2 regions of the Aliivibrio sp. 1S128 genome follow, and region 2 is predicted to be linked to the other one. Evidence: predicted binding sites of a transcription regulator. Region 2 holds the regulator's gene; the other holds the start of a gene.
What was found. Region 2 encodes MetJ, which represses methionine synthesis genes. Its sites were predicted from a motif close to TTAGACNTNTANANGTCTAA; they were not measured.
Positions count from the first base shown of each region.

Region 1: the regulator MetJ is predicted to act here: its motif matches at 3,626-3,645, upstream of metN (methionine ABC transporter ATP-binding protein MetN).

Region 1 covers NZ_MAJV01000101.1:27,599-37,205, forward strand. Annotated here, with positions in the region: gene tsaA (tRNA (N6-threonylcarbamoyladenosine(37)-N6)-methyltransferase TrmO) at 1-328, opposite strand, end outside; gene A6E03_RS11420 (type B 50S ribosomal protein L31) at 475-732, shown strand; gene ykgO (type B 50S ribosomal protein L36) at 732-869, shown strand; gene A6E03_RS11430 (MetQ/NlpA family lipoprotein) at 932-1,741, opposite strand; gene A6E03_RS11435 (methionine ABC transporter permease) at 1,783-2,460, opposite strand; gene metN (methionine ABC transporter ATP-binding protein MetN) at 2,450-3,484, opposite strand; gene gmhB (D-glycero-beta-D-manno-heptose 1,7-bisphosphate 7-phosphatase) at 3,726-4,277, shown strand; gene A6E03_RS11450 (LysR family transcriptional regulator) at 4,345-5,229, opposite strand; gene A6E03_RS11455 (RidA family protein) at 5,387-5,782, shown strand; gene A6E03_RS11460 (aldehyde dehydrogenase family protein) at 5,871-7,334, shown strand; gene A6E03_RS11465 (membrane dipeptidase) at 7,391-8,380, shown strand; gene A6E03_RS11470 (BCCT family transporter) at 8,479-9,607, shown strand, end outside.
Region 2 covers NZ_MAJV01000003.1:262,741-272,347, forward strand. Annotated here, with positions in the region: gene A6E03_RS03040 (bifunctional aspartate kinase/homoserine dehydrogenase II) at 1-1,078, opposite strand, end outside; gene A6E03_RS03045 (O-succinylhomoserine (thiol)-lyase) at 1,078-2,244, opposite strand; gene metJ (met regulon transcriptional regulator MetJ) at 2,498-2,818, shown strand; gene A6E03_RS03055 (alpha-amylase family glycosyl hydrolase) at 2,937-4,958, shown strand; gene A6E03_RS03060 (carbohydrate porin) at 5,355-6,692, shown strand; gene A6E03_RS03065 (MalM family protein) at 6,765-7,589, shown strand; gene pulA (pullulanase-type alpha-1,6-glucosidase) at 7,795-9,607, shown strand, end outside.

The sequences.
Region 1 (9,607 bases), on a different contig from region 2:
CTACACCTTTTAATTCGACCGCCGACATGCCAATACCATTAGGGCGAAAGGTCGCTCGTGAAGCAAATACGCCAATACGTTCGTTGCCACCTAAACGTGGCGGACGAACCGTTGGCCTCCATCCCGCCTCTAAGTTTTGGTCAAATAAGAATAACAGCCATAAGTGTGAAAATTGCTCAATAGCACGCACGGATTCAGGTGAGTTAGCATCCCCCACCAATTTTAGGCGAGATGTGGCACTAGGCGCTAAGCGAGGTTGACGAGGAACGGCAAATTTCTCTTTGTAAGGTGACTGGATAAAACCAACAGGATCGATGTGATAAGTCATTTATGTAAGCTCAACGGTGAAGATAAATGAATTTTATCATAACTAATGAACAGTCACTTTTTTACTTTATATGATAATAGTTCGCAATTACCAATTGTTATGTTATAACATAACAATTGATGACAACTTATTAGAGAGAGAAAAAGATGAAAGAAGGTATTCACCCAACATACAGAAAGGTTATTTTCCACGATACGAGTGTGAATAAATACTTCCTTATTGGATCTACATTGCAGACAGATAGAAAAATGACATGGGAAGATGGTAAGGAATACCCTTATATGACATTAGATATCTCTTCTGAATCACACCCATTTTATACCGGTGAGCAAAGAGTGGTATCCACTGAAGGTCGAGTTGCAAACTTCAATCGTCGATTTGGTGCATTAAAAGGGAAAGTATAATGAAAGTATTAAGCTCATTGAAAAGTGCTAAATCTAGACATAAAGATTGTCAAATCGTAAAGCGAAAAGGGCGAGTTTTTGTTATTTGTAAAACTAATCCTCGATTTAAAGCGGTTCAAGGGAAAAAGAAAAAGTAAGATATAAAAAAAGGTTGGCATCACTGCCAACCTTTTTAGGTTTGATTAAGTTAAAAGAGGAATTACCAACCTTTAACTACGCCGCCTTTAAATGTTTTTAGAGCAGCTTGGTAAACTTCGTCTGATTGGTACGCTTTAACAAACGTTTTTACGTTATCAGTATTTACGTTATCAGTACGGCCAACAATTAAGTTTACGTATGGAGATTCTTTATCTTCAACAAAGATGCCATCTTTCTCTGGTGTAAGGTTCAGACTACTTGCGTAAGTTGTGTTGATTACAGATAGAGCAACATCATCAAGAGAACGAGGAAGTTGCGCAGCATCTAACTCAACAATTGTGATGTTTTTAGGGTTAGCGGTAATATCACGAACCGTTGCAGCAAGACCAGAACCATCACGTAATGTGATTAGGCCTTGTTCTTGAAGCAGAAGAAGAGAGCGACCAAGGTTAGTTGGATCGTTTGGTACAGCAATACGCGCACCATCTTCAATTTGGTCAACCGACGTTACTTGCTTAGAGTAACCTGCAATTGGGTAAACAAATGAATTACCAGCAACTTCAATTTTGTAACCACGGTCAGCCACTTGTTGATCAAGGTATGGCTTGTGTTGGAATGCATTTAAGTCGATAGAACCATCATCCAACGCCGCGTTTGGTGTTACGTAATCGGTAAATGTGACTAGCTCAACATCGAGACCGTATTGTTCTTTTGCAACTTTAGCTGCTACTTCTGCAACTTGAGCTTCAGCACCCGCCATAACACCTACTTTAATTAGGTTTGTGTTTGTTTCTTCTTGGCCACAACCAGTTAGAATTAGTGTTGATGCTAGACCAGCAACCGCGGCCAGTGTTTTAATGTTAAATTTCATTATTTACTCCTTAAAAATGAATTCCATATATAAAAATTAGATTAACGATGATCAACTTTTTTAACTAAAGCATCACCTACAGATTGAATGATTTGCACCAAAACAATCAGCATAACAACGGTCACAGCCATGATGGTTAAATCATAACGGTGGAAACCATATCGAATAGCAACATCACCCAGACCACCACCGCCAACTGTACCTGCCATTGCAGAGTAGCTAACCAGCGTTACTAGTGTGATAGTTACCGCATTTAAGATTGTTGGTAGTGCTTCAGGAAGCAATACTTTAGTAATAATTTGTAGTGGTGTTGCACCCATTGATTGTGCTGCTTCAACTAAGCCACTTGGTACTTCAATTAATGCGCCTTCAATCAGACGAGCCACAAATGGGATCGCTCCAATCGTTAATGGAACAATCGCCGCAGTCGTACCAATAAAGCTACCAACAATCAATTTTGTTACTGGAATAATGGCAACCATTAGAACCAAGAAAGGCACTGAACGGCCCACGTTAACAACCGCGCCAAGTGCACTATTGAATGTGGTGTTTTCCATTAAGCCACCTTTTTTGGTGATATGTAAAATAACACCAAGAGGGATCCCAATAGCAAAGCCCACAATACCTGCAACAGTAACCATATAAAGCGTTTCGCCGGTTGCGTTTAATAGTAGCTTGCTGTTTAAATCAAGCCATGCAGAAATCACATCAAATGACATAACCTAACACCTCTACTTTTACATGATGATTACGTAAGAATTCAATCGCTTGATTGGTTGAGTCTTGATTACCAAATACTTCAGCAAGCATTAAGCCGAATTTAACGCCGCCTGCGTAGTCAATATCAGAACTTAGAATGCTAATATCAATATCAAATTCACGCGAGATCTGGCTGATAACAGGGGCATCAACGGTGGCGCCAGTAAACTCTAAACGCATAAGAGGATAGCTGCCTTCAACATAATTATCTTGCAAGCGAGCTTTGAAATCATCAGGAATCGATAAATCTAATGTCGCACGAATAAACTCTTGAGCCAGTTTGGTTTTAGGATGAGCAAAAATATCACTCACTATGCCTTTTTCTACTAACTCACCATCACCGATAATAGCCACTTCATGACAGATGTTTTTTACGACTTCCATTTCATGAGTGATGATTAAAATCGTGATGCTTAGTTTGCGATTTAGATCTTTGATTAGCTCTAAAATAGATTTTGTGGTCGCAGGATCAAGCGCACTGGTTGCTTCATCGCATAACAGCACTTTAGGGTCTGTAGACAGTGCGCGTGCAATAGCAACACGTTGTTTTTGACCACCGCTTAAATTAGCAGGGTAAGTGTGATGCTTATCAGTCAAGCCGACTAGCTCTAATAGCTCAGTCACTTTCTTGTTAATGTCTTGTTTTGATTTACCCGCCAACTCTAGGGGAAGAGCCACGTTATCAAATACAGTTCGTGAAGCTAAAAGATTAAAGTGTTGGAAGATCATCCCAATATTACGACGAGCTTTACTCAATTCGCTTGAAGACAGCTTAGTTAAATCAACACCATCAACAATAACTTCACCATTAGTTGGCTTCTCTAGCATGTTTACACAGCGTATCAGTGTACTTTTCCCTGCACCTGATGAGCCTATTACACCAAAGATGGTGCCTTGGGCAATGTGAAGGTTAATATCTTTAAGGGCATTAATTTCCTTTGCGCCTTGATAAAACACCTTATTAACGCGGTTTATTTCAATCATGATTCGCCTTGAACTGCATTTTTTGTAAAATAGGGAGCTAATGTAAATAGAAAGAGAGCAAAGGTTAAAAAATCTGAGCGATCTCTCATTTTTTATATCCTACTGATGCTATTTCGGATATTGATTTAAGTCAATAGATATTTTTACGTCTAGACGGCTAAACGTATAAATAAGATGCTAAGAAGCAAAAAGCGTGAGATAATTTTTTATTAACCGATTTGATTATATAGAGGGTTTCACCTTGTCTAAACCAGCAGTATTCCTTGATAGAGACGGCGTGATTAACGTTGATCGTGGCTATGTTCATAAACGTGATGACTTTGAATACATTGATGGTGTATTTAATGCTGTTAAAAAATGCAAAGACATGGGTTACCTACTTGTATTGGTAACAAACCAATCAGGCATTGCTCGTGGCATATTTACAGAAGAGCAATTTGAAACACTGACAGAGTGGATGGATTGGAACTTTGCAGAAAATGATATCGATTTTGATGGTATCTATTACTGCCCGCATCACCCAGAAGCAACGGTTGAAAGATACAAGGAAGAATGTGATTGCCGTAAACCAAATCCAGGTATGTTTATGTCTGCTCAAACGTTCTTAGACATCGACATGGAAAACTCTGTGATGATTGGTGATAAGAAAGAAGACATGATGGCTGCACAAGCGGCGGGTGTTGGTACTCGTATTCTTGTTCGTACTGGTAAGCCAGTAACAGAAGAAGGTGAAGCGTTAGCGACGACGGTACTTGATAGCATTGCTGATGTGCCTAAGTTTTTGTTTGCTTAATTAAATAAAGCACACGACTTCATTTTAGAAAGCCCACAGACTTTTAGTTTGTGGGCTTTTTTATTGATTATACTTCTTGATAATTTAAGTACTCAACGCACAGTTCGTAGAATTGCTGAGCTTGTGGTGAGATGGTTCTGCCTGCTAACTGAAATATTCCAATTTGTCGTTCTAGTGGGGGATCAATCAAAGGGATCCAGACTAAACGGGTTTCATTGGTTGGGAAGGCTAATTTAGGTAAGGTCGTAATTCCAATACCGAGTTCTAATATTGAAAACAATGAGGTGATATTCTCTACAGAGTAGAGGGCCTGTTCACTGAGTACGTGAGCAGGAGTGGAATTAAGTAAAGAACAAGTCCCGTTCTTAATAAAAGGGTATGAGAGTAATGCCTGCCATTCAACACCGTCGAGGTTATCGGCAATCGGATGATCTTTTAAGCACACCACACCAATAGGATCGGCGATAAGCGGAGTAAAGTGAATCGCTTCCTCTTCTAATTGTGAGTAATTCCCTAACGCTAAATCGACTTCGCCAGATAATAACCTTGCTTCAACAGCGGCGGCATTATCATCAATTAAACTGACTTCCACATTTGGGTACTTCTCACTAAACGCCCCCAGTACACTCGGGATTAATTTTGCAGCAACAGAAGGAACACTTGCGATACGGACCCGTCCTTGTTGGCCTGCCGCATCGGCTCGTAAATCGTTGGTTAGCTGTTCATAAACGCCTAAGAACTGTTTTATTTTAGGAAAGCAGATATCTCCAAAAGGGGTTAATTTAGATTTATTACCGGCTTCAAATAAAGGTTGCTCTAAAATACGTTCAAGTTCTTTAATTGAAGTTGATAACGCCGCTTGAGAACGATTTGCACGATTTGATGCAGCGCGAAAGCCTCCTTCTTCTACGACTAAAGTAAAGTGTTTCAATTGTTGTAGTTTGATACTCATTTATCCTCCCCCCTTGCCAGCCCTTTATTTATCGAATTCTTACTAAAGTGATTAGTTTTTCTTATCGAATGTAAAAAATTTACCGTTAGATTTATCATCTGTCAATGTGCATTATTTAACTATATTGAAACATTGTTATTACATGACGAATGAGAGAGTGACGACTAAAATGAAAAAGCATGCAGTAAAAACCGAGCTATTTGCGTCAAAAGCACCTCTTGAGTGGGCAATGGTAAATAACGGCACTTTATATACGGCTCAGATACCTATTGATCAATCAGGAGTCGTTGTTGAAGGGGGCATTGAAGCGCAAGCGCGTCAAACTCTAGATAATTTAGTTCATACATTAGAGTGTGCGGGAGAGTCATTAGATTCTGTTCTGCAAGTATTGATTTATGTCACTGACAGAGAGTATCTCGCCACCGTAAATAAAGTGTATGCAGAGTACTTTAATGCCCCTTATCCAAACCGTGCTGCAATGATTGTGGCAGGGTTAGCCCGTGAAGAAATGTTGGTTGAGTTTGTTGTTTATGCCGCAGTCGGATCAGAATAAGCCCAACGCTTTATCTTATTAAATATCAAAGAATTCGTTTTTTATTGTTTATTTTTAAAAGCAATAATCTTAGAACAAGGAAGATAGCATGACAGTTCAAGCACAAAATATTCAAGCAGAAAAATCACTATACATCGGCGGAGAATGGCAATCAGGCATCAGTACGATTGCGAACATTAATCCATCAGATATTACGCAGCATTTAGGTCATTTTGCTCAAGCCAGTGAAAGCCAAGTTCAAGATGCGATTTCAGCGGCCAAAAAAGCACAACCTGAGTGGGAAAGAACACCACTAGAGCGTAAGCAAGCCGTATTACAAGCGATTGGTGATGAGTTAATTGCACGTTGTGATGAATTAGGCCGTTTACTTTCGAGTGAAGAAGGTAAGCCTTTTATGGAAGGTCGTGGTGAGATTTATCGTGCGGGTCAGTTCTTCCAATATTTTGCTGCTGAAGTGTTACGTCAAATCGGAGACAGTGCTGATTCTGTAAGACCAGGTGTTTCTGTTGAAGTGACGCGTGAAGCCGTTGGGGTGATTGCGGTTATTTCGCCTTGGAATTTCCCAACAGCAACCGCAGCTTGGAAAATTGCACCAGCATTGGCGTTTGGTAATAGCGTCATTTGGAAGCCTGCAAATCTAACGCCTGCAAGTGCCGTGGCATTAACTGAAATTATTCACCGCCAAGGTTTACCAGAAGGGACGTTCAATCTGGTGCTAGGCAATGGTTCTCAAGTTGGTAATGCACTGATTAACTCAAAAGAGATAAACGGTGTGAGCTTTACAGGCTCTGTTGATACTGGTCGTAAAGTGGCAACAGCAACCGCTCCAAACTTTGTGCGTTGTCAGCTAGAAATGGGCAGTAAAAATGCACTCGTTATTGCAGATGATGCTGATATTAACATTGCGGTTGAAGCCACTATTGCGGGTTCATTCTCTGGTGCGGGTCAAAAATGTACCGCGTCATCTCGTTTGGTTGTTATGGATGGCATTCATGATGCGTACGTTGAAGCGTTAATCAAACGAATGAGCCAACTTAAAGTGGGGCATGCATTGGAAGAAGGCGTATTCATGGGACCGGTAGTTGATGGTAATCAACTGGATGCGAACTTTGGTTGGATGGAAAACGCACGTCAAAGTGGTGCGGAATTGGCCTTTGGTGGTGAGCGTTTAAATCTTGAGCATGAAGGTTATTACATGTCGCCAACGCTGTTTATTAATACCGATAATAAATGGGAAGTGAACCAAGAAGAAGTGTTTGCACCAATGGCGAGTGTGATCCGAGTGGCTGATTTAGAAGAAGCGATTGCGACCACCAATGATACTCGTTTTGGGTTAACCGGCGGCATTATTACGCAAAGTTTACGTACCAGTGCGTTATTCAAACAACAAGCTCAAACGGGCTGTGTCATGGTCAACTTACCAACCGCAGGTACGGATTATCATGTTCCATTTGGCGGTCGTAAAGAATCAAGCTTTGGTCCACGAGAGCAAGGCCAATACGCAAAAGAATTTTATACGGTAGTGAAAACGGCTTATCAACGTCCTTATTAAAATGGATGGAAAATCTACTCAACTAGATGAAACCGAAATGAAATAAGGAGCGTGTTATGTATCAACAACGGATTGTTATCGATGGTTTGCAATACTGCAATTGGGATAGAGAGTATTTTCAGACTCTAAAAGCCAGTGGCATTACAGCGGTTCATGCCACCATGGTGTACCACGAAAACGCACGAGAAACGTTGAGTCGTTTTGCTGAGTGGAACTTACGCTTTGAGCAAAATGCCGATCTTATAATGCCTGTCTATTCAATGGCGGATATTGAATTGGCGAAAGCGGAAGGCAAGGTGGGTATTTTCTTTGGTGCGCAAAACTGCTCTCCGATTGATGATGAAATTGGCTTAGTTGAAGTCATGCGTCAACAAGGGTTGCTCATCATGCAATTGACCTATAACAACCAAAGTCTACTCGCGACGGGATGTTATGAAAAAAATGATACTGGTATTACTCGTTTTGGTCAGCAAGTGATTGAAGAGATGAACCGCGTAGGGATGATCGTCGATATGTCTCACAGTGCAGAGCGTTCAACGCTTGAAGCAATTGATTTATCGTCACGCCCTATTTGTATTAGTCATGCCAATCCTTCTTTTGCTCATGATGCATTACGTAATAAATCAGACACGGTAATTAAAGCATTAGCAGAACGTGGTGGACTACTTGGTTTTAGTTTATATCCATTTCATTTGCCAAATGGCAGTCAATGTAGCCTAGATGATTTTTGCCAAATGGTAGCAACAACTGCCGATATGGTCGGAATAGAACATTTAGGTATTGGCAGTGATTTGTGCTTAAACCAACCACAAGAAGTGTTGGAATGGATGCGTAATGGTCGTTGGTCAAAAGCGATGAATTATGGAGAGGGGTCCGCCAGTAATTCAGGATGGCCCGATGCTCTCCCATGGTTTTGTGGCAGTGCAGGAATGGAAAATATCTACAACGGATTAATGCGTCATGGATTCAGTGAATCTGAGGCCGGAAAAGTACTGGGTGAAAACTGGTTTAACTTTTTAAAACAAGGACTAGAGCCTATTTCGTAAAACGAAACCCATACATGGAGCGCCTACTCAATACAACAATAATAGGGTAGGTAGCAAGCACACCTTTGCAGCTGCAAATTGAATACTGGAGTCAGAGTATGTCTGATGTAACCGATAACATGAAAAGTTCAAGCAAGAATTCGTCAATAAAAGAGAATGAATCCACGGCAGAAAAACTGGGGCTCGATAACCCCGCTTTATGGTATAGCGGTGGTTTTATCGCTTTATTTGTCTCACTTGCGTTAGTGAATGCTGAATTACTGTCGACCATTGTTAATAGTGGATTTGCATGGGCAGTGAGTGTCTTTGGTCCTTATTGGCAAATCTTATTATTACTGACATTCCTAATTGGTTTAGGGTTGGCAGCAGGACGTACTGGTCGAGTTATTTTGGGGGGAATAGATAAACCTGAAATGGACGGATTCCGTTGGATGGCGATCATCTTTTGTACTTTATTAGCGGGTGGAGGCGTGTTTTGGGCTGCGGCTGAGCCGATAGCTCATTTTGTTAGTGCACCACCATTATATGGCGCGCAAGAGAACGTACAACAAGCGGCAGTTAATGCGTTATCACAATCTTTTATGCATTGGGGATTCTTAGCATGGGCAATAGTGGGGAGCTTAACGTCCATTGTTGTTATGCATCTTCATTATGACAAAGGGTTACCGCTTAAACCGAGAATTTTACTTTATCCTCTCTTTGGTAAACGCGTACTGACTGGCCACACCGGTGCATTGATTGATGCGTGTTGTATTGTGGCGGTTGCGGCAGGGACAATTGGTCCGATTGGTTTCTTAGGTCTACAGGTGAGCTATGCGTTAAATGCTCTGTTTGATATACCAGATGGTTTTACCACACAGCTCATCATCATATTATTCGCTATCGCTCTATACACGATTTCTGCGTTAAGTGGTTTGAATCGTGGTATGCAAATGCTTAGCCGTTATAACGTTATTTTAGCGTCAGCATTGATGATTTATGTGCTTCTTTTTGGTCCAACTAACTTTATCGTCAATGGCTACATCCAAGGGGTGGGCAGCATGATTGATAATTTCATTCCTATGGCAACCTATCGTGGTGATGAAGGCTGGTTAAGTTGGTGGACGGTATTTTTCTGGGGATGGTTCTTAGGGTACGGACCAATGATGGCGATCTTTATTGCTCGCATATCACGCGGTCGCAGTATTCGCCAATTGATCTCTACCATTAGTATTATTGCACCGCTTG
Region 2 (9,607 bases):
AGGTATACGCCAATAAAAGCGTATATTGATCATCTTGTACTTCCAATGCTAGAGGCTGTAACTGAGAACGAGTAAGTAAAGAAAGGACTTCTTGTTTTGCTCGTTCAAAATCTTGCCCACGACCAAAACCTAATTGGATTAAATACACATCTTCTAATGAAGTGACGATTTTTGCACCACGACCAGAAGCTAATACTCGCTCAATACGAGTAGAACCAGATTCAGGTTGATAACTACAACGCAAACTCAAATCCAATGCACTTTGCGCAACGGGTTGTAACGTTCTGCTGTGTAATACAGGAGCCGCTAATCGAGCCAACTCACTCGCTTCATCTAAACGCAGTAGAGGCAGTAAACAAGCATCTTCCACTTTACGAGGATCGGCACTAAATACTCCAGCGACATCACTCCAAATAGTAACGCGAGAGACTTCAGCCAATGCCCCTATCATGGTCGCTGAATAGTCAGAGCCATTACGACCAAGCAGAACGGTTTCTCCTTTTTGGTCGCGAGCCATAAATCCAGTAATCACGATTCGTCCATGGGGGTGCAACGCTATTTGATCTTTAAATAATGGCCATGATAATGCGCGATCAACCTCAGGTTGACAGCCTCGCTCTGCTCTTAAAAAAGAACGTGAATCTAAAGGTATCGCTTGCAAATCAATTTGATTTAAATAGGCAGAAAGTAATCGAGATGACCATACTTCTCCATGACCAAGAATATCCGCTTGTTGGACCTCAGTTAGTGGCGCGTGCAATTGGCCAATAGCAATCAGCTCTTTATGCAGTAGCTCAAGTAGTGGTTCCGCATTTTCAGCGCTAAGTAATTCTGAAATCAGCTCTTGTTGGTACTTACGTAAAGATTCCAAGATTTCATGTGCTAATCGGCCATCTTTTAATAAACCATCGAACCATTCTAAAATTCGGTTTGTCGTATTGCCCGCAGCAGACACGACAACCAGATCATGCTCACTTGAGTATTCTTTTAAAATAGTCGCGACACGACGATAGCATTCTGGATCGGCAAGGCTACTGCCACCAAACTTATGTAACTGACGTGGTACTAATCCTGTCATTACTTCACCTCTGCAGCAATAACGAAGGCTTGTTTCAGATCCGCGATAAGATCACGACTGTCTTCTAACCCAACAGAGATACGTAATAGTGTTGGAACTAAACCCGCTTCAGCTTGTGCTTCATCCGACATAGCTCGATGAGTCATGGTGCCAGGGTGAGCAATTAAACTTTCTACACCACCAAGAGATTCTGCTAGAGAAAAATATTTCAACGCTCTGACAAATACCTTCAATTGCTCTAATGAACCATTTAATTCAAAACTTAACATCGCACCAAAACCAGTTTGTTGGCGTTTTGCTATTTCATGACCAGGGTGCTCAGGCAAACTTGGATGATAAATTGTACCGACTAATTCTTGCTCTTGAAGACATTTCAATACTTCGATTGCATTCTCTTCATGCACTCGCATACGAGCACTAAGCGTACGAATACCACGCAATGTTAAATAACTATCAAATGCAGTTCCTGTGGCGCCAATACAGTTGCCCCACCATGCAAAATCGTCCGCATGCTCTTGGGTTTTAGCAATTAACACGCCACCAACGACATCAGAATGTCCGTTAATGTACTTAGTTGTAGAATGAAGAACAAAATCAGCACCAAGAGTTAAAGGCTGCTGTAATACAGGAGAAAGAAAGGTGTTATCTACGGCAACTAATGCACCGACTTTTGCGGCTTTTTGACAAATATTCGCAATATCTACCACACGAACTAATGGGTTCGATGGTGTTTCTAATAAGATAAGTTTAGGCTTTTTAGCTAATGCCGCATCCAGAGCATCTTCATTTGATTGGTCAACAAACAAAGTATTGAAGTCACCTTTATTGGCACGACTATTAAACAGTCTGTACGTTCCACCATAACAATCATGAGGCGCAACAATAAGATCATCAGGACCAAGTAACGCAGACACCATAAGATTAAGAGCCGCCGTGCCGCAGTTTGTAACAATCGCCCCCGCACCACACTCTAAATCAGACAAGGTAGTTTCAAGTTGGGTTCGGGTCGGGTTTCCTGAGCGAGCATAATCATACTTAGGAACATCACCAAATTCAGGAAAGCTGTAATTGGTAGATAAGTAGATAGGTGGCACAACCGCATTATGTTGTGAATCAGTTTCAATGCCAGTACGAACGGCAATAGTTGCAGGTTTTCTCTCGCTCATCATTTCCCTTCCAAACTGCTAAGCAGTAGTCTGATACCAATCAATTTAATGAGATATAAAGCAGTAATTTTCTACTCTTCTATCTCAGATGACTGATATAATCTAATCCATAAGTTATATTCTTCTACTCTACCATCACAAAATGAGACGTCAATACTTCTAGACGTCTATATATCTTTGCTTATAGCCGTAAATATCGCTAGAATTAAGCCATCGTATTTTAAACAACAATAATTCAGAACGAAGGTGAGCAATGGCTGATTGGAATGGTGACTATTTAAGTCCTTATGCCGAGCATGGTAAAAAAAGTGAACAGGTAAAAAAAATTACCGTGTCAATTCCAACGAAGGTACTTCAAATACTTACTGATGAGCGAACTCGTCGTCAAGTAAGTAACCTACGTCACGCAACAAACAGTGAATTGTTGTGTGAAGCATTTCTTCATGCTTATACAGGGCAACCTTTACCAACAGATGAAGATCTACGTAAAGACCGTCCCGATGATATTCCAACAGAAGCGAAAGCCTTAATGACCGCTATGGGCATTGAATTCGAAGCATTTGATGAAGAATAAGTAACTCTTTATCTCCTCCTGCTGTCTCCTCCTTCTTTTAAACAAATTAGGAGGATTACATTTCTATTTGCTTATTAAATAATCACAGTGCCCTACTTATAATTATAAAGGACTTACTGTGAAAAATAAGATAGCAAAAGCAGCAATAGCACTCGCTATTACTTCTATATTGAGCGCATGTAGCTCAACCTCAGAAACAACACAAATAACCTCTACCTATCAATGCAATCCACAAATGATGGAAGAAAGTAATCATTTACGCATCTACCAAATCATGGTGGAAAGCTTTGTTGATGGTGATAACAGCATTGGTCATGGCACAGGTTACGGCCCGAGTCATCATAATGGTGATCTACAAGGGATCATTGATTCATTAGATTACATTCAATCATTAGGTATGAACGCCATTTGGATGACGCCTATTTTTGAATCCGCACCAATTGAAGGCCAAGACCATTGGGCTGATAAGCTGGATGCAACCGGCTATTTCGCAACTGATTTCTTCAAAATTGATCCTCGTTTTGGCACATTGGAAAAGGCTAAAGAATTAGTAGAAGAAGCTCATAAACGCGGGATCTATGTCTTATTTGATGGCGTATTTGGACATCATAAAGAAGGGTTAATTAAGCCATCACCATCAGGCTTGCTTCCTAGTGGTAGCAATAATCCTGTTGATTACCCTGCCAGTGAAGATTTTTATTCTGAAGTCGCAGCTTATTGGATTTCTGAATTAAAAATCGATGGCTGGCGATTAGATCAAGCTTACCAAGTCCCTACAGAATCGTGGGTAAACATCAGAAAATCCGTTGATAACGCATCAAAAAACACAACGTATACGAATAATAAAGGTGAACAAGTTAACCCTCTCGGTTACATGGTGGCAGAGATCTGGAATAACGAAAACTACATTACAGAAACAGGTTATGGAGAAGAAGGGAACCCAGCATTATGCTCTGCATTCGATTTTCCTTTGCGTTTCCGAGTGACTGAAACCTTTGCAGTCAATGAAAGTAGCGTGGGAAATAAAGGGGGCGAATGGCTTAATGAGGGAATGCAAATGCATGAACTCTACCCTTCACACGCCACTCCAAATCTAATGCTAGGAAACCATGATGTCGTTCGCTTTGGTGATTTATTACAACGTGGTGATATTGCCGAGCCAAGTGAGAGTAATTATTGGTTACGTCATAAAGCTGCTCTTTCCTTTCAAGCTGCTTATACCGGCCCTATCACTCTTTATTACGGAGATGAAATTGGCGATCAAATTGATGGTTTCTCTAACAAAGAAAATAAAGACACTTGTGCCATTAAAGGGTTATGTGATGATCATATCGCTCGCTCATCCGCCAAAATAGATGACCTTACTGCAACACTAACACCTGACCAACTTAACTTAAAAAACTACGTCTCAGAGTTAATGACTTTACGTATTGAAAACCCAGCATTATCGGAAGGCGTTAGAACCAATATTATTGCAAATAAAGCGGTATATATAGACCATAAACAAACAGAGAATAATGCAATTATATTTATGGTTAGCACTCAAGAACAAAGCCAAACGCTTTCCCTTGAAGCTGAACAGATAGCGTCAAAAGGTAATTTAGTCGATTTATTAACAGGCCAAATATTTAGCCCTAACGAAGGTGTATATACAATTCCTCTATCTAACTTTGAAAGCCGCTTTTTAAAGATAGAAGAACCAAACTCAGTAGGACCTAAAAAAGCAGAAAAAGAAATAGCGTTGTATGGCAATGGTTTTATGGCTCAGTGTGATAACCCGACGGTAGCTGATACTAACGCCCCAATAAAAGAGACTTTATATCTCGTGGGTGATTTCTCTGATTCTCGTTGGGGCCATAAAGCACAACGTGCTTACCAATATAAGGGCAACAATATTTATCAAATAGTTATCAATGAGAAACGTGGGCCTTATAAAATGCAATACGCAACTAAAGACTGGTCCTCGCAATACACTGCCGATGGTTTATCTCCTAAGTTAGGACAAAACAATGCATTAATTAACGGCGGTTATGGACAAGATACGGCAATATACCTCCCAGAAGGGGGGGATTATGTTTGGAGTTTAGAGTTTACTCCCCAAGGAAAACCGAAATCAATGATGGTTTCTAAATGTAAATAAGCGAATAAAAACTGAACTAACTCTAGCTAATGAGGTCTATCATTAGCTAGATCACATTTCTGATTATTTCCCATTTTCTTTCTTTTCTCTATTTCCGCATTATTTCCGATTTCAAAATATCTTCCTACGTGACTCTTCTCTCATAAATAAATCCAATCCCTCCTACCAAGTGTGATTATTATCAACAGAAGACCTGTTGTTTAATCCCCTCATCCCTAAGCCTACGCCCTCTCTTTCATAAACGAAGGAGGAGTTAAACATCGTGATTTATTTTTAATCTATATCTCGTTCAATAACGACGACGATGTTTACTTTACTTCCCTACACTGCCTTAGTTGAGTAAACATTTTCAAATCAAAATATCCTTTAAAAAGGAAATAGGATTTTAAGATGAAAATGAATAAATACACTTTGCTTGCTGCCGCTGTTTCTACCGCATTACTTTCAGGTGCAGCATTCGCTGAAACAGAAGTTGCATTAGATGTTATCTCTGGTGATGAAGCCGCACCTAAAGTTGAAAAAGTTAATGGTACTGATGTAATTGCAGATGGTTGGGAAGTACACGGTTACGCGTCGATGAACTTCCGTATGGTTGATGGCGAAACAGTAGATACTGAATTTGGTAAACCAGATTACAAAACAGCAGGTACTCACGGAAAAAGTACTAACCAAGTTGAATTCGTAATCAAAAAACACACCGAGCATGCAAATGGTGTTTGGTCTGACTTTGTTGTTCGTTCTGAATACGGCAATGGTAACTCTTACGCTTATTCATCTCCAGGTAGCCAAAAAGACAACACAACAGCACAATTTGAAATCAAAGAAACTTTTGTTGAGATTGGCGGGCTATCATACTTAGGCGAGGACACTTCTATCTGGGGTGGTCAACGTTATCTAAACCGTTCTGCAAGTGCTCTATCTGGTGAGTTCTGGAAACAATCATCAGGTGTTGGTGCTGGTATCCAAACTAAGATCGCTGGTAACACAGCAGGTTTTGCTATTGTTGCAGCTGATACAGATGGTGATATTAATAACGGTCCAGGAGCAGACGGGCGACAAACACTAACATCTCATGACTTATACTATTACGGTGTTGATGTTGGGTTTGGTAGCTTAGATTTTGATTTCAAATACATTACTCAAGCTAACGTAACTGACGATGATGGTATCGGTGCTTCTATCACATTAAACTCTAGCTACTACGGCTTAGATGGTTGGTCACAAACCGCTATCGCTTACGGTAAAGGCGCAGCTCAAAACCGTGGTGTAAACTTTGGTAGCTGGTCAGGTGGTGATGACAATGCTGAATCAATTTTCTTCACTTCTGGTGGTGTAGTTAACATCTCTGAAAACTGGCAAATGGGTTCTGAAGTAACATACTTTGCTGCATTGGATGAGTTATTTGGTGCTAAAGATCTGAAACGCTACATTGTTGCAGCGCGTCCATCATACAAAGTAAATGATAATCTACGCTTAGAAGCGACTGGGTCTTATGCTCACGAAGAAGGTGCTGAAGGTTACTGGGGACGCACTGGTGATGATCTGAAGAGTGATATTATTAACGTTGAATTAGCTGCCGCATTTACTGTTAACGCTGATTACTTTGGTCGTCCACAAATCAAACCATATGTGAGCTACATTACTGCTGACGATGAAGCAAGTGCTAAACAAATTGGCATTAAAGATGGTAAGTCTGAAACAATTATCGGTGTTCACACTGAAATCTGGTTCTAATTACTTTAAAATTAAAGGCAGCCACATCGGCTGCCTTTTTGCGTTTATTTATCGAAATCATGGAGAGCCTTGATGAACACCAAAAAATTATTACTTAGCTTACTTGTCGGGCTTTCTTTAACCGCATGTTCTTCAACTAAAGCCATTCAAGAACCAATCGTTCCTATAGCCTCTTCAGAAGTGTGTTGCAGTGACTTTACTCAATTCCCGTGGATACAACTTAACAGTACTGAAGAGATCGATTTTCAATTAGATACTGATTCTCCTATTGGTCATTTCTCTGATGGAAATAGTTATTTTAATGCTTTTAAATTATCAGAACGTTCAGGAAAAGTGCAATTACGTCTTTCTAGTTTAATGATCAACGATTCGGTAGTTGCTCCGAAACTAATTGCTCTTGATGACCAATTCAATATTGTTAGTACGACAAGTTTAGATCAATTTGATATTAAAACGTCTGATGCTTTTACTCGTACTCAATTTCAATTAAATTTTGACCTTGATGCTTCGAAAACACCTTATTTTATTATTTATTCATCAGAGGCTTATTTAGGCCAATCAATAAAAATAAAGCACCCAGCAAGGATAAGAGCTGAAGAGCTAGGTGAAGCAATGCCAATGGTGACCGATCCTACTTATACCTATAAGCGCTTTGGAAAACTAAAACTATCAGTAAAAACACTGTCTCTACAGGCCTATAAGGTACCAGAAAAACAAGTAAAACCTATTACTCCATTAGCTCAACCAGAGACCCAAACGTTTTACAAAAACGCTATTATTGAAGCTGTAAATACAAACGATATAACGAAAGCTCTTGCCTTATTGGAAGAAGCAAAAGCATTAGGAATTAAAGACGCTGAAACTGTTTTTGTTAACGCATTAAAAAATAAAAAATAAACGGTAAAATATAAACAATAAAAAGCCTTTAAGGACCTACCTTAAGGGCTTTTCCTGCTGATAAAAATAAACAGAACGATATTTTTTAAAGTTAAATAAGTTCTAGTTAAGCCGATCACAATATGTACTTATTAAATAATATTATTCTTATTTTAATTTATAAACCCTACTATTAAATATATGGAAATAATTAAACGTGAATAATATTAATAACACATTAAGAAAATCTTATTTGGCAAAATCTATTTTAACAATAATGACATCTTCAATACTTTTCGGCTGTAATGCTCCTTCTGATGATACAGATGTCCCTATTGAAAAAAATGACGCTATTAAGGTGTATTTTAAATCAACATCTGATAATTACGATAATGCTAGCCTTTATGTTTGGAATGATGACGCTTGTGGTGCTTATGCCGGCGATACTTCTGAAGCTAGTGATTGGAATAAAGGACTAATTCCCGATGGTGAAGATGCTGAACTTGGCGTGTACTGGTCATTAAAGGCAGATAAAGAAAACGCATCTCAATGTATTAATTTTATTCCACGTGTTGGCGAAAATAATGATAAGCCATTAGCAGGCTTTAACGGTAAGGTCGATTTATCTCAAACTAATGCTGATGGTGAAGTATTCACGCAAGAAGGCGTTGCAGCGGTTTACCCTGAACTGATCCCAACAGGTGATATTCCAGCCAATCACGCTCGTGTATATATGAATACACCAGATGGTGATACGAACGCGTTCCGTCTTCATGTATGGAATGAAGGTAGCTGTACCAATCTCGATGATGACAGTTCAGCATGGCCCGGCATTGAATCTTCAGGTATCAGCGATACCTATGGCGTGTACTGGGATATTCCTGTAAACGGCACAGACAACTGCTTAAATATAATTCCAAATAATAAAAGTGATGGTGATTACCAAACTGCCAATCTAAAAATTGAATTTGATAAAACAACCGCTATTGGTAACGCTGCATTTATCTTCAAAGGAACCGATAAAGTCTATTATGAACCTTTCGCAAATAAACCAGAGAATGGGGTTGAGCTTTCAGGTGCAAGCGCTATTTTTGCCAGTGATAATGTTCTTTTAATTAATAGCAAAAACGCGACTAAAATAGAGTTATATTATGCAAAAAATGCTGGAATGACTTTTGATAGTAAAAGCAAAAAAATACTTGGGTCTGATGACGTTATTAGCAGCGGTACATTAAGCAGCTCCGAAGAGTGGAAAGGTTCAGAAGAAAAGCCACATCTAGCGTCTGATTTTATCGCTTTTGATATCGACTTTACTCAATCAGATATCACTTTAAAAGAAGCACTGAAAGGCCAATTGATACTAGTAGCATCAGACGCTACTGGTGTTATTAAAGCAACCGAAGTTCAAGCAGCAAGTGCGTTAGATTCACTGTACGCTAGTCAAGCCGTGAATGAAAAATTTGGTGCTATTATTAATTCAGATGGCAGTACAACTTTCCGTTTATGGGCACCAACCTCTCAATCTGTTGTTTTAGTCTCTTATGACAACAACAAGCAAGAGAGCAAAAAGATCCCAATGATCTTTAATCAAGCAACGGGTAGTTGGGTTGCTGAAAACACAGCACTTGCACATGGTGATTTCTATAAATACGAAGTAACCGTTTATCACCCAGCAACAGATAAGATTGAAACGTACCAAGTAACTGACCCTTACTCATTAAGTCTTTCTACCAACTCCGTATTCAGCCAAGTTATTGATTTAAACAATGCTGAAGTAGTGCCTACAGGTTGGAATAGCCTAACACCTCCCCACTCTCAAAATAACCCTACTGAATTTATTTTATATGAAGCTCACATCCGTGATTTCTCAGCACTAGACCAATCAACACCAACAGATAGCAGAGGTAAATATTCAGCCTTTAGCCAAGCAGATTCAGCACCAGTAAAACATTTAAAGTCACTCTCTGATTCTGGCGTCTCACACCTGCACTTATTACCAACGTTTGATATTGCGACCATCAATGAAGACACAACTCAAG